Regions from separate parts of the Megasphaera hexanoica genome, predicted to be linked through region 2. Evidence: riboswitches for the same ligand, from Rfam matches in the RefSeq annotation. Region 2 holds a riboswitch; each other region holds the start of a gene.

The links. Region 2 has a riboswitch for ZMP and ZTP ahead of ACGTIC_RS01315 (OFA family MFS transporter). Riboswitches for the same ligand answer to the same signal wherever they lie in the genome.
Region 1: it holds a riboswitch for ZMP and ZTP, as region 2 does, so the genes downstream of both, ACGTIC_RS06550 (phosphoribosylaminoimidazolecarboxamide formyltransferase) here and ACGTIC_RS01315 (OFA family MFS transporter) in region 2, are expected to answer to the same signal.
Region 3: it holds a riboswitch for ZMP and ZTP, as region 2 does, so the genes downstream of both, ACGTIC_RS05375 (formate--tetrahydrofolate ligase) here and ACGTIC_RS01315 (OFA family MFS transporter) in region 2, are expected to answer to the same signal.

What each region holds. Positions count from the first base shown of each region.
Region 1 covers NZ_CP171361.1:1,339,814-1,346,901, forward strand. Annotated here, with positions in the region: gene thrS (threonine--tRNA ligase) at 1-854, shown strand, start outside; gene ylqF (ribosome biogenesis GTPase YlqF) at 1,009-1,875, shown strand; gene ACGTIC_RS06530 (ribonuclease HII) at 1,875-2,672, shown strand; gene ACGTIC_RS06535 (NAD(P)-binding domain-containing protein) at 2,674-3,576, shown strand; gene ACGTIC_RS06540 (hypothetical protein) at 3,649-4,365, opposite strand; gene ACGTIC_RS06545 (hypothetical protein) at 4,618-4,833, opposite strand; ZMP/ZTP riboswitch at 5,029-5,108, shown strand; gene ACGTIC_RS06550 (phosphoribosylaminoimidazolecarboxamide formyltransferase) at 5,156-6,331, shown strand; gene ACGTIC_RS06555 (nucleotidyltransferase family protein) at 6,643-6,954, shown strand; gene ACGTIC_RS06560 (HI0074 family nucleotidyltransferase substrate-binding subunit) at 6,941-7,088, shown strand, end outside.
Region 2 covers NZ_CP171361.1:280,365-287,452, reverse strand. Annotated here, with positions in the region: gene ACGTIC_RS01330 (fructose-specific PTS transporter subunit EIIC) at 1-1,634, opposite strand, end outside; gene pfkB (1-phosphofructokinase) at 1,670-2,575, opposite strand; gene ACGTIC_RS01320 (DeoR/GlpR family DNA-binding transcription regulator) at 2,572-3,336, opposite strand; gene ACGTIC_RS01315 (OFA family MFS transporter) at 3,573-4,859, opposite strand; ZMP/ZTP riboswitch at 4,939-5,025, opposite strand; gene ACGTIC_RS01310 (D-alanyl-D-alanine carboxypeptidase family protein) at 5,097-6,137, opposite strand; gene rsmG (16S rRNA (guanine(527)-N(7))-methyltransferase RsmG) at 6,164-6,877, opposite strand; gene mnmG (tRNA uridine-5-carboxymethylaminomethyl(34) synthesis enzyme MnmG) at 6,864-7,088, opposite strand, start outside.
Region 3 covers NZ_CP171361.1:1,125,645-1,132,732, reverse strand. Annotated here, with positions in the region: gene ACGTIC_RS05390 (metal-dependent hydrolase) at 1-553, shown strand, start outside; gene ACGTIC_RS05385 (macro domain-containing protein) at 610-1,614, opposite strand; gene ACGTIC_RS05380 (cyclodeaminase/cyclohydrolase family protein) at 1,702-2,283, opposite strand; gene ACGTIC_RS05375 (formate--tetrahydrofolate ligase) at 2,423-4,102, opposite strand; ZMP/ZTP riboswitch at 4,159-4,236, opposite strand; gene ACGTIC_RS05370 (hypothetical protein) at 4,242-5,084, opposite strand; gene ACGTIC_RS05365 (nitroreductase family protein) at 5,353-5,928, shown strand; gene aspS (aspartate--tRNA ligase) at 6,060-7,088, opposite strand, start outside.

The DNA of each region.
Region 1 (7,088 bases), 1.1 Mb from region 2:
TGCGGATGGCTGAACTGGGCCTCGTCCATCGTCACGAACTCCACGGTGCCCTCCACGGCCTGTTCCGCGTCCGCTGCTTCACGCAGGATGATGCCCACATCTTCATGCTGCCGAGCCAGATGAAACAGGAAATTTCCGGCGTCATGGATCTCATTGATAAAGCTTACAAGATTTTTGGCCTCGATTATCACGTAGAACTGTCCACCCGTCCGGAAGATTCCATGGGCTCTGATGAAATCTGGGATCTGGCTACGAAGACGCTGCGTGAAGTCATCGAAGAAAAAGGCGTTCCCTTCCAGATTAACGAAGGTGACGGCGCATTCTACGGCCCGAAACTGGACTTCCATGTCAAAGACTCCATCGGCCGTACCTGGCAGTGCGGTACTATCCAGCTGGATATGCTCATGCCGGAACGATTCGACATGACTTACATCGGCGAAGATGGCCAGAAACATCGTCCGGTCATGGTTCACCGTACCGTCTTCGGTTCAGTCGAACGTTTCCTGGGCATCCTCATTGAAAACTACAACGGTGCCTTCCCCGTATGGCTGGCTCCGGTACAGGTCAAATTCCTGCCCATTTCGGACAAACATCTGGCCTATGCCAAAGAACTGCGCAAGAAATTCAAGAAGATGGGTATCCGCGTAGAAGTAGACGAAAGCAATGAAAAAATTGGCTACAAGATCCGCAAGGCCCAGATGGAAAAAGTTCCCTACATGGCTGTCATCGGCGATAAGGAAATGGAAAACAATACCCTCTCCATCCGCGACCGCGCCAAAGGTGATATCGGTGCACAGCCGGTAGACGACTTCATTGCCCATGTACAGGAATTAACGGCAACCCGTAAAGGCTGATCGATACAACGGCATAGAATAGACAAAAACAGGATCCGCTCCACGCGGGTCCTGTTTTTTCGATTATCAGGCAGAGCACGGACCATCTTTGGATAGGTGTTTGACGGTTTTTGCCGAATCCAGTAGAATAGAAGATAGAAAGGTGGTAGTATATATGATTATCAACTGGTTTCCCGGCCATATGGCCAAGGCCCGCCGGCTCATCGAAGACAATCTGAAGGTCATCGATGTCGTCATCGAACTGGTCGATGCCCGGATTCCCATGAGCAGTACCAATCCCATGATTGCAAAGCTCATCGGGCAGAAGCCGTCCCTGGTCGTCCTGAATAAAGCCGATCTGGCCGACCCGGACTGCGTGGCAGAATGGCTGGCTTATTATAAACAGCAGGGCCGCCTCGTCCTGGCTCTCAACAGCAAAGACAGCCGCAGCGTCAAGCAGCTCCTCAGCAAAGTGCGCCAGCTGGCAGCTCCCAAGCTGGAACGGTGGAAGATGAGAGGACTCAAGACCCGGTCCGTCCGTACCATGATTCTGGGTATTCCCAACGTAGGCAAATCGACGCTGATCAATACCCTGGCACACCGGAACGTGGCCAAGGCGGCCGATAAACCCGGCGAAACCAAGGGCAAGCAATGGGTCCATCTGGGAGACAAGCTGGAACTGCTCGATACGCCGGGCGTCCTCTGGCCGAAATTGGAAAATCAGACTTATGCCTGCCGGCTGGCCGCGACGGGGGCCATTTCCGACACGGTCTTTGACATGGAAACGGTCATTTCCGAACTGATCCGGGAACTGGGCCAGTGGTATCCGGAAGAACTGAAGAGCCGGTTCAAGCTCGATGCACTGGACGAGGCTCCGCTTGCTACGGTCGAAACCATCGGGCGCAAACGGGGCTGTATCGTATCGGGGGGCACCGTCGATATGGAAAAAACGTACAAACTCATATTGAAAGAGTTCCGTGAAGGACGCATCGGCGCCATTTCTCTCGACAGGGTAGAAGAACTCAGCGGGGAGGATGCGTAATGGATACGGCTGCATATAAACTGGCACAGCTGAAAGCCATGCTGGAAGACGGGCAGACCGACATCCCGGCTCTCCTGCAGGCCATGAAGGAAGACGCCCGCGTGTCCGTACAAAAAGAAGCCGCCGCCTTCATGCGCCGCATGGTGCGGGAAGAAAAGGAACGGGAACGGCTCCTTTCCCTGTATACGTACGAAACCAGATTTTATAATGAAAATATTTATCACGTGGCAGGTATCGACGAAGCCGGGCGGGGCCCCGTCGCAGGGCCCGTCATGATCGCCGCCGTCATCCTGCCTCCCTTCTGGGAATGTCCCGGCCTGAACGACAGCAAAAAAGTACCGCCGGCAAAGCGGGAACGGCTCTACGACAAAATCATGGCCGAAGCCGTCGCCGTCTCGTGTATTGCCAAATCGGAAAAGGAAATTGATGACCTCGATATCTATCACGCGACCCAACAGGGCATGTACGATGCCGTCCGGACCCTGTCCGTCCCGGCAGAAGCCGTCCTGGTCGATGCCATGCCTCTGCCGGCCCTTACGGTGACCCATCAGTCCCTGGTCCACGGCGATGCCCTCAGCGCGTCTATTGCGGCGGCATCGATCATTGCCAAAGTGACCCGGGACCGGCTCATGGAACAGTACGATAAGACTTACCCGGAATACGGTTTTGCCGTGCACAAAGGCTATCTGACCAGACTACACAAAGAGGCCATCGAAACCTACGGGCCCTGCCCGATTCACCGGCGTAGTTTTGAACCCATACGGACGATGACTCACTTTCACAGAGGAGATGAATGATATGAAACGAATCGGATTTATCGGACTGGGCATCATGGGTGTCCCCATGGTCTGCAACCTGTGCAAGGCAGGAATGGATGTCACAATCATAGACAATGGACACGGCAACCAGAAAGCCATAGCGGAACTAAAACAGCAAGGGGTCCACACGGCACTGACGGGCAGGGAAACGGCCCGGAATCAGGATGTGGTCATCACCATGCTCCCCAGCGGGCGCATTGTAAAAGATGTCCTCACCGGTCCAGACGGCGTACTGGCCGGCATCCGCCCCGGTACGGTCCTCATCGACTCCAGCTCGGTGGCTCCAGTCGAATCGCAGGAATTTGCCGCCCTGGCACAAAAAGCCGGCTGTCCCTTCCTCGATGCACCCGTAAGTGGTGGCGAACCCGGTGCCATAGCCGGCACGCTGGCTTTCATGATCGGCGGCGACGAAACGGTGGCAGAAGGGGTCCGGGACGTCTTTCTGGCCATGGGCTCATCGGCCGTCGTAACAGGACCTAACGGGGCCGGATCGGTGACGAAACTGTGCAATCAGATCATGTGTTTCATCAATATCGCTGCCGTCTCCGAAGCCCTGGTGCTGGCCCAGAAAGCCGGTGCGGATCCTAAGAAAGTGTATGAAGCTGTGCGGGGTGGTCTGGCTGGCAGTGCCATACTGGAACAAAAAGCAGCCCGTATCTATGGCCGCGATTTTGCTCCCGGCGGATTCCTGGAAAGTCAGATGAAAGATATCAATCACGTCATGGAAACGGCACAGGAACTGGACGTCCCCCTGCTGCTGGCACCAATCGTACAGCAGATTACCCAGAGCCTCATGCAGGAAGGCCGCGGCCGGGAAGACAACAGCTGCATGGTGACCTTCTATGAAAAACTGGCCGGTATAACCGTACAGACAAAAGAATAAGAAAAAGGGACTGGGCATGACAGCATACTTCTGTGAAATATGCGTTCTTATCCAGTCCCTTTTCCGTAACACTCAGGAAAGCCCCCGTATATACGCTTCAGCCTTGCTGACCGACACGACGTCGATCCAGCCGGTCTTTATCAGGTGCCGGCAGATGCCAAAGACGATGCCGTGGCCTGTGATGAAGTGCTGGAGTTCACTCAGCCGCGCTTCCCAGCCCGGAACAGAGCGATACCCCTCTATAGCCTGATCCAGCAGATTGTTTTCGGGCCACTCTTCGCGGAAATAGCTGTGGATGAATAAAAACAGATCGAGGACGCGGCCATCGATATGGAAGAATTTCATTTCATTTTCCCAGTCGAGAAAGGTAATCGAACGGGTAGCGGGATTCCATGCAATATCGCGCAGGGCGGGCCGGCCATGATGCAGTCCGTATGAATGGAGCTGGGCCAGGGCCACTCCTGCCTTGTGATAGGCTTCGGCCGCGTCCTGCGGATATTCCTTTACGATGCGCTGCAGCGGCCGGCCGCTGGCTTTCATGACGAAATAATCGGGACCCAGGAGGACGATGGCCGGCGCCAGAGGAATCCGGCTGTTCACCAGTCCGATTTTATAGACCTCCGTCAGATAGGCCGTGTGCGCGTTCTGCTTGGCAAAGCGGTTGCGCCCGTTGGACAGGCTGCGCTTGATAAAATACGATGCATCCTGATAGGTAAAAGACAGAACCCGCTTCTTCGGCTGTTTATCCATGGCCATACGGGCAGCTTTTTCCATTTCCCTGTCATACATAGTGGTACCCCCATCCCAAAAAAAGAACTGTATCTATTTTACATGATTTTTACAAAGAAGCAAAGAACTGGCCAGATTTTTCTATCGATTCCCGGGATAGTGTAACATAGTTCTAAGTGAGACTTGCCAGAAAGAAGGCCCTGATAATAATGATAGGTCATTGCACCGATTTCATTATTATCAGGGTCTTCTATGAAAACTATTGTAGCAGAAATCACCAGAACAATAAAAAATTCAGGTATAGTGATAGTGTCAGGAGGGTGTAGGCATTTTTAGGGATGAGAAAAAGACTTTGGTATAAAGCTGCATAATATGCTGATAGCCGCCGTTTTCTACTAGTCGCATCCATCCGCCTGTCAAGGTGGATTCACGGCCTGGCATATGATCCGCTTTTTCAGGAATGTAGGTGCAGTACTTTAATTTCCGAAAATTCCATTCTTTTTTTAAGATGTCCTGATTGATGTTCACGCGAGTTCGACACATGCAACCGGGAAAAAGTGACACGAAGTCTACTACAACAGGCTTTATAAGCATTTTTTATTTTAAAAGTGCCAAAGAGGGAATTTTACATGATTTTTATAAAGAAGCAAGGAACCGGTCAGATTTTTCTATCGATTCCCGGCAAGATGATTGACAGTGCCGCGATTCCCCTTGTATAATAGACGTGAAACATGTGACTGACGGAAAGTGGAGCATACCACGGGGAGCATGATTCGATATAGCCGACCGTCTGGGCGAAGGTTCCCGGAAGTGTCGGTATTTTTTTTATCTGCGTACGGAGGTAATAACGATGAAAGAACTGCAATTAAAATACGGCTGCAATCCCAATCAGGCTTCGGCCAGAGTGTATATGAAAGACGGCAGCGACCTTCCTTTTGATGTCTTAAATGGCCGCCCCGGCTATATCAACCTGCTCGATGCGTTCAACAGCTACCAGCTGGTCAAAGAACTGAAGGAAGCGACGGGCCTTGCGGCAGCAGCTTCTTTCAAACACGTCAGCCCCGCCGGTGCAGCCGTAGCGACGGACATGAGCGATACCCTGAAGAAAATCTACTGGGTCGATGACTTGGCCCTGTCCCCGCTGGCCTCGGCCTATGCCTGTGCCCGTGGTGCCGACCGCATGAGCTCCTACGGCGATTTCGTCGCCCTGTCCGACGTCTGTGACGTCGAAACGGCAACCCTCCTCAAACGGGAAGTATCGGACGGCGTCATTGCCCCGGGATACACCGACGAAGCACTGGAACTGCTCAAGACAAAGAAAAAAGGGAAATACTGCGTCCTCCAGATGCATAGCGATTATACGCCGGCTCCTATCGAATCGAAAGAAGTATACGGCGTCACCTTCGAACAGGAACGGAACAACGCCAAAATTACGGCAGATCTCTTCAAGGAAATCCCGACGAAAAACAAGAATCTCCCCGCTTCGGCAATCCGCGACCTCATGATTGCCCTCATCACGTTGAAATACACCCAGTCTAACTCCGTCTGCTACGTCAAAGACGGCATGACCATCGGCGTCGGTGCCGGACAGCAGTCCCGTGTACACTGCACCCGCCTGGCCGGCAACAAAGCGGACATCTGGTGGCTCCGCCAGAACCCGAAAGTCCTGGCCCTGCCCTTCCGCGACGACGTGCGCCGTCCGAACCGGGACAATGCCATCGACGTCTACATTTCCGATGACTACGAAGACGTCCTGGCCGACGGCATCTGGCAGGATCTGTTTACGGAAAAACCGGAACCGCTCACACGGGAAGAAAAGAAAGCCTGGATTGCCCAGCTCCACGGTGTAGCCCTGGGCAGCGACGCCTTCTTCCCCTTTGGCGACAACATCGAACGGGCCCATCGTAGCGGTGTAGACTACATCGCCCAGGCCGGCGGCTCCATCCGTGACGACAACGTCATCGAAACCTGCGACAAATACGGCATAGCCATGGACATGACCCACCTGCGCCTGTTCCATCACTAATATATATCATCTATGTAACATCGACACAGAACTCACGACTGGAAACGCTTCCAGCCGTGAGTTTTTTTGCATGCGGGAAAGGGATAGTTTCAAGTTTAAAGAAAAAGCTGCAGGGCCGGGATGGGTAGTAAAAAATGGAGCATTTCACTGATAAAAAGCTGACACTAACGCAGTGTTTCTTAGTGTTGAGTAGAGAAATCCGTAATGATATAATAAATATATCTATTATACAGAAATGACTATATCGCATTTATGAGGCAATGAGATACGGATATATACCGTTTTATACAAACATATTTCAGGTGATGTATATGATAGATACAATGGATATACAGAAAACAGGACTCAGTGAAGAATTAATAAAAGAAATAGGTACCATTGCCAGCAAATGGGAAGTGCAAAAAGTTATTCTTTTTGGGTCCCGGTCACGGGGAGATTATGGACGTGCCAGTGACATAGACCTTGCTGTCTCTGGGGGGGATTTCACACAATTCTGCCTGGATGTGGAGGAAAACACATGGACATTATTGAAATTTGATATCATTAATCTGGATAATCCATTGGAACCAGAATTTCGGACTATGATTCAGAAAGAAGGTGTCACGCTTTATGAAAAAATATGAAAATTTTTGTTCCAATCTGGCCGTACTGGCCAGTGCCGGAAAGGAAGATTTAGATAACGAATTTATACTCAGCGGCATTATCAACAAATTCTCCCTGCAATTTGAATTGACGTGGAAATTATTAAAGGAATTAT
Region 2 (7,088 bases):
GCAATGGGTGGCACCATGCCACCGATCATGACCGATGCCATGATGCCCGAGCTGACGGCCGCACCAGATGCGTCCATAAGGGATGCCGTACCAAAAACATACGCCGCTTTATTGATAGGACCGCCGAAATCGATTGACATCATACCACCCAGGACAAGGCCTAGGATGATGCGGCTGGATGTCGTCATAGATGAGAGCGTATCTGCCAGCCAGTGATTGAACACCGATGTCGGAGGATTAATGATATACGTCATGATAAGGCCGATGAGGACCAGTCCCAGTACGGGGTAGATGAGAATCGGCTTAGTCCCTTCCAACGCCTGGGGAAGATGGGAAAATATTTTTTTCAGCAGGATGATGAGATACCCGGCAATAAATCCGGCAAAGAGGGCCCCGAAGAAACCAGAACCACCAGTCGTCGCCAGGAAGCCGCCGACGATACCCGGCATGAGAGCCGGCCGTTCACCGATACTGGCAGCAATATAACCGGCCAGGATAGGCATCATCATACTGAATGCCAGTCCGCCGACGTTTTTCAGGAATGCCGAAAGAGGAGTTCCTGTACCAAATTGGGCCGTACCGGCATTACCCATATCGAAAAGAAATGCCAGGGCAATGAGAATCCCGCCGCCAATGACGAAGGGCAGCATGTGGGATACGCCGTTCATCAGATGCTTATATATCTGACGGCCTGTACTTTCGCCGCTTTCCGCCTCTGTTACCGCTTCCGACTCAGAAGCCGTACCATGGAATACAGGCGGTGTCCCGTCCAGGACCTGCCGGATGAGAGCCTGCGGCTCTTTGATTCCTGCCGCCACTTTGACGAAGAGGACGCGTTTGCCATCAAACCGTTCCACCGGTACGTCTTTATCGGCAGCGACGATGACACCGGCAGCACGGCGGATATCATCCGCCGTCAGGTGATGCTTGACACCGCCGGAACCGTTCGTTTCAATCTTGATATCGACGCCCATTTCAGCAGCCTTCTGTTCCAGTGCTTCCGCTGCCATATAGGTATGGGCAATGCCGGTCGGGCAGGCCGTAACGCCGATGACATAAGGGCGTCCGGCATCTGGTGCGGCAGATTGCGTTTCCGTATCTGTCACATCATCGGATACGGCATTGCCGTCTACAGCAGTTTCTTCAGCCGCCGCTTCAGCTGCGTCTTCAGCCAGCTGGGCCGTTTCGGCATCGGTGATGATCTGCAGGTATTCATCAACCGATGCAGCCTGCATCAGTTTTTCCCGGAAATCATCATCCATGAGCATCCGGGAAAGGCGGCTCAGAACTTCCAGATGAATATTGGCACCACCGGCAGGGGCTGCAATCATGAAGAACAAATAGGCCGGTTCATCATCGAGGCTTTCGTAATCGACGCCCTGACGGACAATCATCGACGCCAGGCCTGGCGTCGCTACGGCGTCGGTCTTGGCGTGGGGAATCGCTATGCCTTCACCGATTCCCGTACTGCCTTCTTCTTCCCGGGCAAGGACACAGGCCTTGTAGGCTGCCGTATCTTTCAGATGACCGCCCTTTTCCATCAGTCCCACGAGATGATCGATAGCCCCGGCTTTATCAGCAGCCCGGGCCTGCAAATCAATACTTTCTTTTTTTAATAAGTCTGCAATACGCACGGAATTTTCCTCGCTTTCCAGAAAACGCACATCGGTCACAGTGTTTTATACAATTTCTTTATTTCCTTTTCGCCAGCAAGCCAATCCTGGAACGCTGTAGCACTGCCGGCAGCAATCCCCCATTTCAGCGCTTCTTCCAGACTGCCGCCAGATGCTTCAAAACCAGCCAGGAAACCGGCTACCATGCTGTCACCGGCACCGACGGAATTCACCAGCCGGCCCTGGGGAGACGGACGGCGGTAGATTTTTCCATCTTCACCGAGAAGCAGGGCCCCGTCACCGCCGAGAGAAACGAGGACATTGCGTGCTCCCATGGTCTGGAGCCGTTTGGCACACATGATGATTTCTTCATCCCTGTGCAGGACAACACTGAAGAGTTCACCCAATTCATCCTGATTGGGCTTGATGAGAAACGGCCGGTAAGCAATGACGTTGCGCAGCAAGTCACCGGTGGCATCGACAACCGTGCGGATATGGCGAAATTCCATGCGTTTCAGGATTTGTTCATACATATCGCCCGGAAGAGTAGAAGGAATGCTGCCGGCCAGTACCAGCGTGTCTCCTTCATCCAGAGCTTCAATTTGTTTCATGAGCTGTTTCAGTTTATCCTTCGGAATAACCGGCCCCATTCCGTTGACAGCCGTTTCTTCTTCCGCACTGATTTTCATATTGATACGGGAATACCCCTTGTCCAGACGGATAAAATCACAATCGCCTCCGTTTTCTTCACAGAGCCGTTCAATTTCCTGCCCCGTAAATCCGGCCATAAAGCCCAGCATCCGTGCCGGTATGTGGAGATTTCCCAGGACAAGCGCTACGTTGATGCCCTTGCCACCGGGATAAATCGTTTCCTTTTCGGCCCGGTTAATGGCACCAGCGGCAAATTTTTTCATGTGAACGACATAATCCAGAGAAGGATTAAAGGTAACGGTATAAATCAAAGCACATGCACCTCCGTCAATTTCTTATAAGGAGCAAAATCGACATCCCGGCTGCTCCGTGCCGTTATGACTGACACGCCTGTAAGAGGCGCAAATGTAATATGGGAAGCCAGGCCGAACTTGCTGCCATCCGCCAGTATATAGGCCCGCCGGCACTGGGAAAAGGCCGCGGCCTTGGCAGCAGCTTCTTCTGCGTCCGGCGTCGTACAACCTTCTTCCAGGCTGATACCATTGGTACCAAAAAAGCCATAGGTAAAATGATACTGCACCAGTGCCTGAAGGAGTTCACTGCCGACGACGGATGCAGTCGTTCCCCTTACATGGCCTGGCAGCATATGGACAGATATGCCATTCCGGGCCAGTTTTTGTGCCAGGGGCAGGCTGTTGGTCAGAAAGGATGCCCCTGACCCTGTCAGAAAATCTGCCATCTGTTCCACCGTCGATCCCGCATCAAGATACACAAAATCGCTATCAGTCACGCAGGAAGCAGCATACTGGGCTATGCGCCGTTTTTCCGTCATATGGAGAGAATACTTATGTTCCAGTTCTTCCATATTGGCTTCATACACCCCTTCTTCAGAAGGCAGTGCCGTTGCCCCGCCATGAACACGGCGAAGCCGGCCGTCCCGGTTCAGGACCGACAAATCACGCCGCACCGTCGCTTCAGAAACCTGAAAATAATCAACCAGTTCCTGTACGGAAACAGAACCGCCGGCCGTTACCAGCCGTACCATCTCATCTTGTCGTTCTTCTGTCAGCACATATATCACCTACCTCTGTACAATCAGAATTACTTTTTATACCCCGTATTATACAAACATTTTCATTCATTTTCAATCACGTTCAATCATTATATTGAAATAGCAATCATTTCCGTTCATTTATACTAGAAGGTAATAGAAAAAACGGCTGCCACACGAAGCAACTATTTCATGTGACAACCGTTTTCTGATATGCTTTTCGCCTTTATAAAAACTATTTGAAAAATTTACATCTGTTACTGCATGCTGTGTTCTTTCTGTACACTGGCTGCTACAGCATTGTCGCTGGTAACAATACCATGACGCGTCTTGTATTTGAGGAAGAGCATAATGGCCAGAGCCAGTACGAAACAGCCAGAGAAGAACTGCAGTGTAATGGCATAACTGTTGGTCGTTTCCTTAATGAGCGACAGGACCAGGGGACCAGCAACGCCAGCAGCTCCCCAGGCCGTCAGGATCCGGCCGTGGATGGCACTCAGTTCCCGCGTCCCAAAAAGATCGGAAAGGTAGGCCGGCATGCAGGAGAAACCGCCACCATAACAGGTAATGATGAGCAGGACGAGTATCTGGAAACTGAAAGCTCCCGTGACATGGGACAGCTGCCAGAATGCCAGGATTTCAATAGTAAAGAACAGGACATAGGTCATAGAACGGCCCAGGTAATCGGAAACAGTAGCCCAGGCAATGCGGCCGGCGCCGTTCATGAATCCGATTATGCCGACCATCGAAGCCGCTGCCATCGGCGACATGCCGACGACTTCCTGAGCCATAGGAGAGGCGACAGCCAGAAGAGCAATGCCACAGGTAATATTGGTAAAGAAGAGCCACCAGATAGTATAGAGCTGCCACGTCTTCATCGCTTTTTTTACGCTAAACTGAGGCATGGCATCGGCATAGACCGGCGTATGGCGGGAACCGGCTTTGCGAAGAGCCGCATCGGAAACGGGGACTTCTCCCGGTTTGGGTGGAGCCAGATACAGAGAAGAAGCCGTCATGATGACCATATATACCGTGCCCAGGATGAGAAAATTGGGAATCAGGCCCAGATGCTGGACCAAAAGCTGCATGACCGGACCGGCAATCATACTGGCAAAACCAAATCCCATGATAGCCAGGCCCGTCGCAAAGCCACGGTTGTCCGGGAACCATTTGACCAGTGTCGAAACGGGAGTGATGTAACCTGTTCCCAGACCAATACCGCCAATGACTCCGTAGAAGAGATATAACAGAGGCAGGCTGTGGAAATATAACGCTGCAGCCGTGCCGAACATGCCACTGCAGAAAAAGGTCATGGCCAGCAGACCCGACTTACGGGGTCCGATTTTCTGGACGAAGCTGCCGAGAAAACCAGCAGACAGTCCTAAAAACAAAATAGCCAGGGAAAAGGTCCACGTCGTATCTTTGAGAGAAAATCCCATAGCCTGCATGATAGGACGGGTAAGGACACTCCAGGCATAGACACTGCCAATGCAGATGTGGATGCCCATAGCAGACAACGCAATAAGCCAACGGTTCTTTTTCATGAATCCATCTCTCCTTTGCGGTCGGCCGGCAAAGAGAGTGCAAAAAAAGCACCGGCCGGCTGGCCAAAGCATATTTTCATATCTTTGCCCAGACGGTCGGCGCTTTTTCTAAACGATACAGTCCACGTGGTTATTCCACTTGATTCCGTCAGGCCTGCATCGCATATTTTCTTGATGTTCTTTCATTATAGCAGGAAACATCTGTCTGTCAATAGGGAGCCTGTCTTATTTTTCATTCTAATTTTCCGCAGCAATCCGGGCCGCCTGTTTCTGCTGGGCTGCTATCTGGGATAAGGTCTGTCCTGCCGGCGCATCGCGCAGGACATAGGCTTCATCGGCATCAGCCGGTGCATTAGATGCACGGCCAGTCTGTGTTACAGCCTGGGAAGCGGCAACCGCTGCTTTTTCGGCAGCTGTCGCCGTCGTTGCCGTCGTTACATTCTTTACAGCAGCTGCCGGGGCCGACAGGCGTTCAAAGCCATAGGTCAGGAGAGCTGCCGCATCACCAGCACGGTCACCGCTGTTGAGGATGGACGCAACCAGGGTATGACCATTACGCGTAGCAGAAGCTACCAGACAAGGGCCGCCATCGTTAGTCGCACCGGTCTTGATGCCGTCAGCTCCCGCAAAACCGCTGGTGAGAAATTCATTCGTCGTTTCGCAATGCTTCGTACCACTGTCTGCATAGGGCATGTCAAAGAAAGCATGATTGACGAGTCCCCGGAAATCGGCTGATTTCATGGCATAGGCGCCAATTTTTGCCAGGTCTCTCGCCGTAGAATAATGATTTTCATCAGGAAGTCCGGCCGGATTGGTGAAGTGCGTATGACTGGCCCCAATAGATGCCGCTTTTTCATTCATAGACTGAACAAAGCTGTCCAGAGACGGCGAAACCGTAACAGCCGCATCATATGCCACATCACAGCCCCCGACCGTCATCATGCCCGTCAGAGCATTGCGCAACGTCACCTTGTCACCGGGATAAATGCCGAGACGGCTCACATCGCCGGCCAGCTGCTGGGATGCATCGGATACGGTCATGACCGTATCGAGTTTTCCCGATTCGACGCCAAGGATGCTGGTCATCATCATAGTCGTACCGCCAGGATACATGCGCTGATCTGCATTTTTGGCATACAGTTCATTGCCCGTCGCAGAATCGATGACGCAGGCTGACTGAGCATCGATCTGCGGTTCTTCTGCCAGTGCCGATGCACTGAACATCGTAAAGCAGGCTGCCAGGACGACAGCTATAGACGTTTTCAAAGACATAATCATACACCCTTTCTCCTGAAGTTTTTATTTTATAATGGATGTTTTGCCGCCATTTTGGGTTTGCGCGGGTATTTAGCCGGACTCGTGCCACTCTTGCGGATATAGAGGACCGCCCGTTTATCGGAAAGCCCGGGAAGCGTTACCGGGCGGACTTCTTCCAGTATCCCTCCCAATATGCGCAGGGCATTGGAAGCCTCTTTGATTTCTTCCTCATATTGCGCTCCTTTAAGAGCAATAAATAAGCCATTGTTCCGCACGTAAGGCAGCGCCCATTCACAGAGAATGGAAAGGCGGGCCACCGCCCGGCTGGTCACCAGATCAAACTGTTCCCGGTATGCTTCCTGATGGGCCATTTCTTCAGCCCGCCCGTGAAGGAACGCCACCTTCCGGAGGCCCGTTTCCCGGCATACTTCATTCAGGAAGTTCAATCGCTTCTGCAGGGAATCAAAAAAAGTCACCGTAAGATCCGGCCGGAAAATAGCCAGGGGAATACCGGGAAAACCGGCACCCGTACCGAGATCCAGCAGGGAGGCATCCTTTGGAAAATACCTTTCATCATAACAGGACAAGCTGTCAGCCATGTGTTTGACTGCTACTTCACCCGGATCGGTAATGGCTGTCAGATTCATGACTTTATTCGTTTCCAGGAGCAGTTCTTCAAACCGGCAGAACTGTCGTATCTGATAGTCTTCCAGTACAAGTCCCATAGCTTCCATAGCATGGATGAGGTCATTTTGAAACATGGCCGCCCTCCCGCTGATACTGTTCCAGATAAATGAGAAGGGCCGTAATATCTGCCGGAGAAACGCCGGAAATACGGCTGGCCTGCCCAAGAGACCGGGGCCGGATTTCATCAAGTTTCTGCCGCGCTTCACCGGACAGCGTATCAATATCGGCATACACAATGTCGTCCGGCATGAGTTTTTGTTCCAGACGGTTCATTTTTTCTACTTG
Region 3 (7,088 bases), 850 kb from region 2:
TATCACCTGTCAGTATATCTTTATCTCCCATGCCCATGGCGATCACTACGGTGATGCCGAAGAAATAGCCAAAGTAAACGACGCCCTGGTCATCAGTACGGCCGAAGTAGCCGGTAAAGCCCGTATGGCCGGTTGTAATGCCCATGCCATGCACATCGGTGGCAAAGCGGATTTTCCCTTCGGCTCGATACGTCTTACACCAGCCCTGCATGGCGCTGGAATAGCCGGTGGCCTGGCCTGTGGATGCCTGTTGGAATTTGCTGGCAAACGCATCTATTATGCCGGCGACACCGGTCTGTATTCGGACATGAAGCTTCATAGCCGTTTCGGTCCCATTGATGCAGCCTTCCTGCCCATTGGAGATAATTTTACCATGGGAATGGAAGACGCGGCCTTAGCCGCTTCATGGATACAGCCTAAAATGGTGATTCCCATCCATTATGGAACCTGGCCTGTCGTAAACGCCGATCCGGAAGTCTATAAAAAAATGACAGAAGAAACCTATTCGATTCCCGTTCACATTATTCCTCCCGGAACAGAATTTACATTGTAATCAGATAAATCAACGCCCGCCTGCATACCCTGGGATATACAGGCGGGCGTTCATATTTATAATTCTGGTTCACCAAAGTAAAATAATGCTTTATCAATCGTATAGATGTCATATTCACCATGGTCCAGGAAATATCGTACAATGACATCTCTTTTTTTGCTTCCTGACAGCGAATATCCCGCTTTATGCAGCAGTTCTTCCGTTTCCGTTACGGAAAGTCTCAGTCCTACTGCCAGGGCCAGGACCGTTTTTTTCTTGGGCAGATATTCCTCATGACTCCTGATTTTAGAAAATAGTCTCCGGTCCATATTTGCCCGCTTATATACCTCGATATCACTGTACCCCTTCTCATCGATAAGGCGTAATACCATATGAGAAAATGTTTCATCCAGATTTTGAAGTATCTGATTCAGTGAGTGTCTGTCCTTTTTCCCCGGCCGGGCGAAGGTGTCCATTCCATAGTCCTGGGACATACGGACATCCGATTCCCGATGACAAATACATATTTCGTCCGGCTCCTGCTCTTTTTCTTCCCCCAGAAACTGGTTCAGATACTGTTTTAATTCATCAGCCAGATGGTGGTTAAGCTGAATAGCCGGACGTTCGAGAACGACGAGATAAACTTCCATTTCATGATTCTGTAAAAAAGCCCGTATAGATTGACAGGCAGTCTCCGAGGCCTCTTCTAAGGGATAACCAAAAATACCTGCCGAAATAAGGGGAAAGGAAATAGACCGGCAACCCGCTTCCCATGCCGTTTCCAGTGCCGTAGTATAACAAGAAGTTATATAGTCCTTTTCCCAGGCCTTACCTCCCTGCCATACAGGCCCCACTGTATGAATAATATAACGTGCCGGCAGGTTGTAGGCCGACGTTAAAACCGACTGACCCACAGGGCATGGCGCTTTTTTATGACATTCAGCAGAGAGTTTTTCATATCCGGCAGCACGAAAAATAGCGCCACATACACCACTGCCCGCCAACAGTGCCGAGTTGGCCGCATTGACGATGGCATCCGTTTTCATTCTGACAATATCATTGTGAACTATCTGAAATGGCATAGGACATCCTCCTTATAGTCTCAGCAACCTTTTTGCATGGGAGTTCCATGCGGGCATAAAAGACAGCAGGGGATCCTCTCTTATGAACTAACGTTTCTGGTATTCTCTTTCCACTGCTTCTTCTATCCTGGCCGCTTTTTTTTCAATATCTTCTATCGCATCCATCATAAAATGGACATAGTCCTCATCGGTAATAGATTTCAGATTGACGCGTACGCTATAAAAGGCTGACCGCATAGCGGCCCGGGCATTCATAGCGGCAATAGCGCCATCGGTAATGACCCAGGCATTGCCATAGCGCACGACTTGTTCGCTCAGCTGGAGAAGAACAAAAATGTCTTTTCCCAGAGCAAAGGGAATAGCTGCTGCATTCTTAAAAGCCTGCTGGACTATGGCAGTGCGTTCCGGTGTATCTTTGGGAAGGCGCACAGCGCGGATGACCCCTTCAAAAGCATGGGCGTCTTCATCTATGCCATCCTGATACCGGATCCGCAATTCTTCAGCCTGACTGCGTATGTCCCGCATCATCGGCTCTACCTTTTCATACCCTTTTTTACCTATGGTAAGATTCACTACCATTTCAACCAGTGCTGCCGCCGAAGCGGCCGTAAGGGCCGCAATGCCACCGCCGCCCGGTACTGGATCCTTGGAAGCCGTAGCCGCCAGCATTTCATCTATGGGCAGGGCACATAATTTTTTCTTATCCACTATCGTATCCTCACTTATTATGTATGTTAATTCATCATGCTAGTCTGCATACAGTAAAAGACGGCTGTAAAGCCGCCTTTTATATGCTAGCCATAACGAACTAGAACAGACCTGTAATGACGCCGTTTTCATCGATATCCATACGGTTGGCAGCCGGTACTTTCGGTAAGCCTGGCATGACCATGATATTACTCGTCTGGCAGACAATGAACCCGGCACCGGTGCAGACGCGGACGTCTTTGACGGTAATCTTGAAATGTTCCGGCGCTCCCAGTAATGCGGGATTATCCGAAAGGGAATACTGTGTCTTGGCCACGCAGACCGGCATTTTATCAAGGCCAAGTTTTTCCAGTTCGGCAATTTGTTTCGGCGCTTTGCCTTCCAGGATGACGCCGTCGCCGCCGTAGATTTCTTTCGTCAGGATTTCTAATTTATGAAGAATCGTGTCATTGACATCGTACAACGGTTTATACGGTGTTTTGGGCTGCTGCAGGAGCTGCAGGACTTTCCGTCCCAGGTCCATTCCCCCTTTGCCGCCTTCGGCCCAGCAGTTGTTCAGAGCCACATCGACACCATAATCCTGACAAAGGCGGGTAAGCAATGCTATTTCGGCATCCGTGTCTGTCAGGAAGCGGTTTATGCCTACTACGACGGGGATATCATATTTGCGCATATTTTCGATATGTTTCTTCAGATTAGCAAAGCCTTTTTCCAGTGCTTCCAGATTTTCCGGCTGGAGATTTTTCTTATCTACTCCGCCGTGCATCTTAAGCGCCCGAATGGTGGCGACGATGACGACGGCATCTGGTTTGATTCCAGCAAAGCGGCATTTGATATCCATGAACTTTTCCGCACCCAGGTCAGCACCGAATCCGGCTTCCGTCACCGTTATTTCTCCCATTTTGAGAGCCAGCTTGGTAGCTACGACAGAATTACAGCCGTGGGCAATATTGGCAAAAGGTCCGCCGTGTACAAGAGCCGGCGTGTTTTCCGTCGTCTGTACAATGTTCGGTTTGATAGCATCTTTCATGAGAATGGCCATCGCCCCTTCTACCCCGAGTTGACGGGCACGGACCGGATTGCCATCGAGGTCATAAGCGACGATAATATCCCCCATCCGTTTCTTCAAATCCATCAGATCACTAGCCAGGCAGAGAATTGCCATGATTTCCGATGCTACGGTAATCATGAAGTGGTCTTCTCTGGGGAACCCGTTGACCTTGCCGCCGAGTCCTACGACTATATCACGCAGTGCCCGGTCATTCATATCCATAACCCGTTTCCATACAATACGGCGCACATCGATGCGGAGAGCATTTCCCTGATGCACGTGATTGTCGATTGCCGCAGCCAGCAGGTTATTGGCAGCTGTAATCGCATGCATATCACCCGTAAAATGAAGATTGATATCTTCCATAGGAAGAACCTGGGAATAACCGCCGCCAGCCGCTCCTCCTTTTATACCAAAGACAGGACCCAGAGAAGGTTCCCGCAATGCCGTCATCGTCTTATGTCCCAGCTGGTTCAGAGCCTGGGCCAGGCCTATCGTCGTAAGCGTTTTCCCTTCTCCAGCAGGAGTAGGTGTAATAGCCGTTACCAGCACGAGTTTTCCATCTTCATTTTTTGACAGCCGTTTAATGGCATCAAAGGAAATTTTCGCTTTATACTTACCATATAATTCCAGGTCATCTTCTGTAAGACCAACCTTTTCTGCAATTTTTACAATGGGTTCCAGGTGAGTCTGCTGTGCAATTTCAATATCGCTTAATACCTTTGCCATAATAAAGATCAGCTCCTGTTCTCTTTGTGCACTGATAAAAATAGCCGGCCATCCGGACTATTTGCCCAGACGGTCGGCTTCTTCAAATCATGCTCCATGTGGTTAGTCCACTTCCGTCAGTCACATGACTACGCAATTATTATACCGTGCCTGGTATCTCCTTGTCAACGCAAACACATTGTTCCATTTCAATCCGCACGGGGCCGCCTATGCGGATGTGTCTGACAGACTGGTCAGCATATGATGCTTCAATGGTAATACTTCCACCAGGCTGGCGTATCTCACAGGCAATATTATGTCCGCACAGACGGGCCAGTGCCGCCGCCGTGGCCGCCGACCCGGAACCACAACTTTTTTCCCAATATAGCGTATCCGTACCAGTGACATATACAGCCGGTATCATCGTCAGCGTTTTGCGATCTACCAGATCCATGCCGAATGCTTCATAATGACGGGTGCTGGCGTACTGATACACCGCCCGCCATAAAGTATTCTTATCGACTAATTTAATAGAAGGAGTAAAATGAACGAAATGCATAATTCCTGGCAGCTCAACACAGTAAAACCGGTACGTCGAATTACCGTCTGCCAGGCTGATGACATCCATTTTTTTAGGCAGGGGAACTTCAATACTGGCATCATATAGTTCCCCTTCGTCGCGAACTACCACTGCTTTTAATATCTTATTGCATCCGGAACAGGAAACGCGGTACTCACCATAATCCTGGCCGGACCGGGAGAGTAAATAGGCAGCAGCTGATCGCGAAGCGTTGCCACAAAACTCGTCTCCCATCATGTCCAGACGTATATCGGCATCGTTATCGGGCCAGGTCAGAAAACCTACTTGCTCTGCGCCGACATACTCAGGCTGCAGCAGTCTGGCTGCTAACGAAGCGTGTTCCTGTTTAGGAATCGCGTCCAATACGAGAATCGTCGTATTGCCACTAGGATCGGCTTTCACATAATGGATTTTCTCTGTCATGTTTACACCTCAATGATGATCCATTCTCTATGCGATGACTGGATACGGGAATAATTCATATACTGCTTATTATAACACATTGCGACTGCATGAACAGCACTAATGCCAAAGTCAATAAAAACTTCTGTCCCCATCGTCATTTTCTTTTGTTATCCCGAGTTATATACTAAAAAATTTAACAAACAATGGGATGGATTGCCAATTGACGCCAGTCTGATTTTCTATTACCATTAAAATGAAATATCTTAATGCATAAGGGGGTCATCTTATGGAAACATCATCTGCTATTGTAGGGCGCCGCAGTATACGGAAATATACCCATCAGCCGGTATCAGACGCCGACCTGCAGGATATACTGGAAGCCGCCGTCCTCGCTCCTTCAGCCAGCAATTTACAGCCATGGTATTTTGTCGTCATCAGAAGTCCTGAAAAAATGGACGCATTAAAAAAATTAATGGCGGAAGCCACTAAAAATCTCATGCCATACTGGCACCGCCGATTTGCCAAATATCCCCGTGTCGTGACAGAGACGGCTGATTTTGTCCGTTTTCTTGGCGACGCTCCTGTCTGTATCCTGGCCTTTCTCCTGCGGACGGAGTATGAAATGCCCATACCGGCCATTCAGAGTGTTGCCGCTGCCATCGAAAATATGCTGCTCACCGCAACAGACAAAGGTCTGGGCAGCTGCTGGCTTACGGCTCCTCTTGCCGGAGGTGTCGGGCAGGAAGTACACGATATGTTTGCTCCTGATAAAGGCGAGCTCGTAGCGATGATCACCCTTGGACATGCCGCCCAGACACCGGCAATGCCCCGCCGTAAAGAAGGGCGTTATATCATCGTCTGACATGATGGACGCCGGTACGTACGCATCGTATCACACTAAAATAACCATTTCTTATCTGTCTGAATAATCGAAAAAAAGCAAAACGGCCGTCATGCGAAACAGTTTTTATTTCGCATGACAGCCGTTTCTCTTTATTTGCTTACCAGATCTTCTTCTACCTGGATATGCAGTTCATGAAGCTGTTTTTTTGTAACCGGTGACGGAGCTTCGCTCATCGGATCAATCGCGTTCTGTGTCTTCGGGAAAGCGATGACATCACGGATAGATTTCCGTTTGAGCATAAGCATGATCATGCGGTCAAGGCCGAATGCCAGTCCGCCATGGGGTGGAGCTCCGTATTCAAAGGCACGGACGAGGAAGCCGAATTTCTGTTCCACTTCTTCCGGTGTCAGGCCGATAGCCTTGAATACACGCTGCTGGATATCAGGCTGATAAATACGTAGAGAACCGCCCCCCAGTTCAATCCCATTGAGTACCAGATCATATGCTTTGGCATATACGTGGGCCGGATCCGTTTCCAGCTTATCCAGATCTTCATCACGCATAGCCGTGAACGGATGATGCATAGCAACATAGCGGTGTTCTTCTTCGCTGTATTCGAACATGGGGAAATCGACGACCCAGGTAAAGGCAAATTCATTTTCGTCGATAAGGTTCATGCGGCGGGCCATTTCTTTACGTAATTCACCCAGAGCTGCCGCAACGATTTTGGGCTTATCGGCAATCATGAGAATTAAATCGCCTGTTTCTGCACCGCAGGCTTTACCAATTTCGCGAAGCTTATCTTCACCAAAGAATTTTTTAATCTGCGATTTCAGTGTTCCATCTTCCAGGAAGCCAATCCATGCCAGGCCTTTGGCTCCATAATGGCTTACATATTCAACGAGGCCATCCAGTTCACGACGTGGGATATCTGCATCACCTTTAACATTGATGGCTTTGACCTGTCCGCCATTGTCAATGACTGTGCGGAATACTTTAAAGTCCGTGTCCTTTACCAGTTCCGTTACATCGGTGAACTTCATGTCAAAGCGGAGATCCGGTTTATCCGAACCATAATTTTCCATGGCATAATCCCAGGTCATACGGTGGATCGGCAGTTTGACTTCATGGCCCAGCGTTTCCTTAAAAATATAATGAACCATGTTTTCTACCAGCGT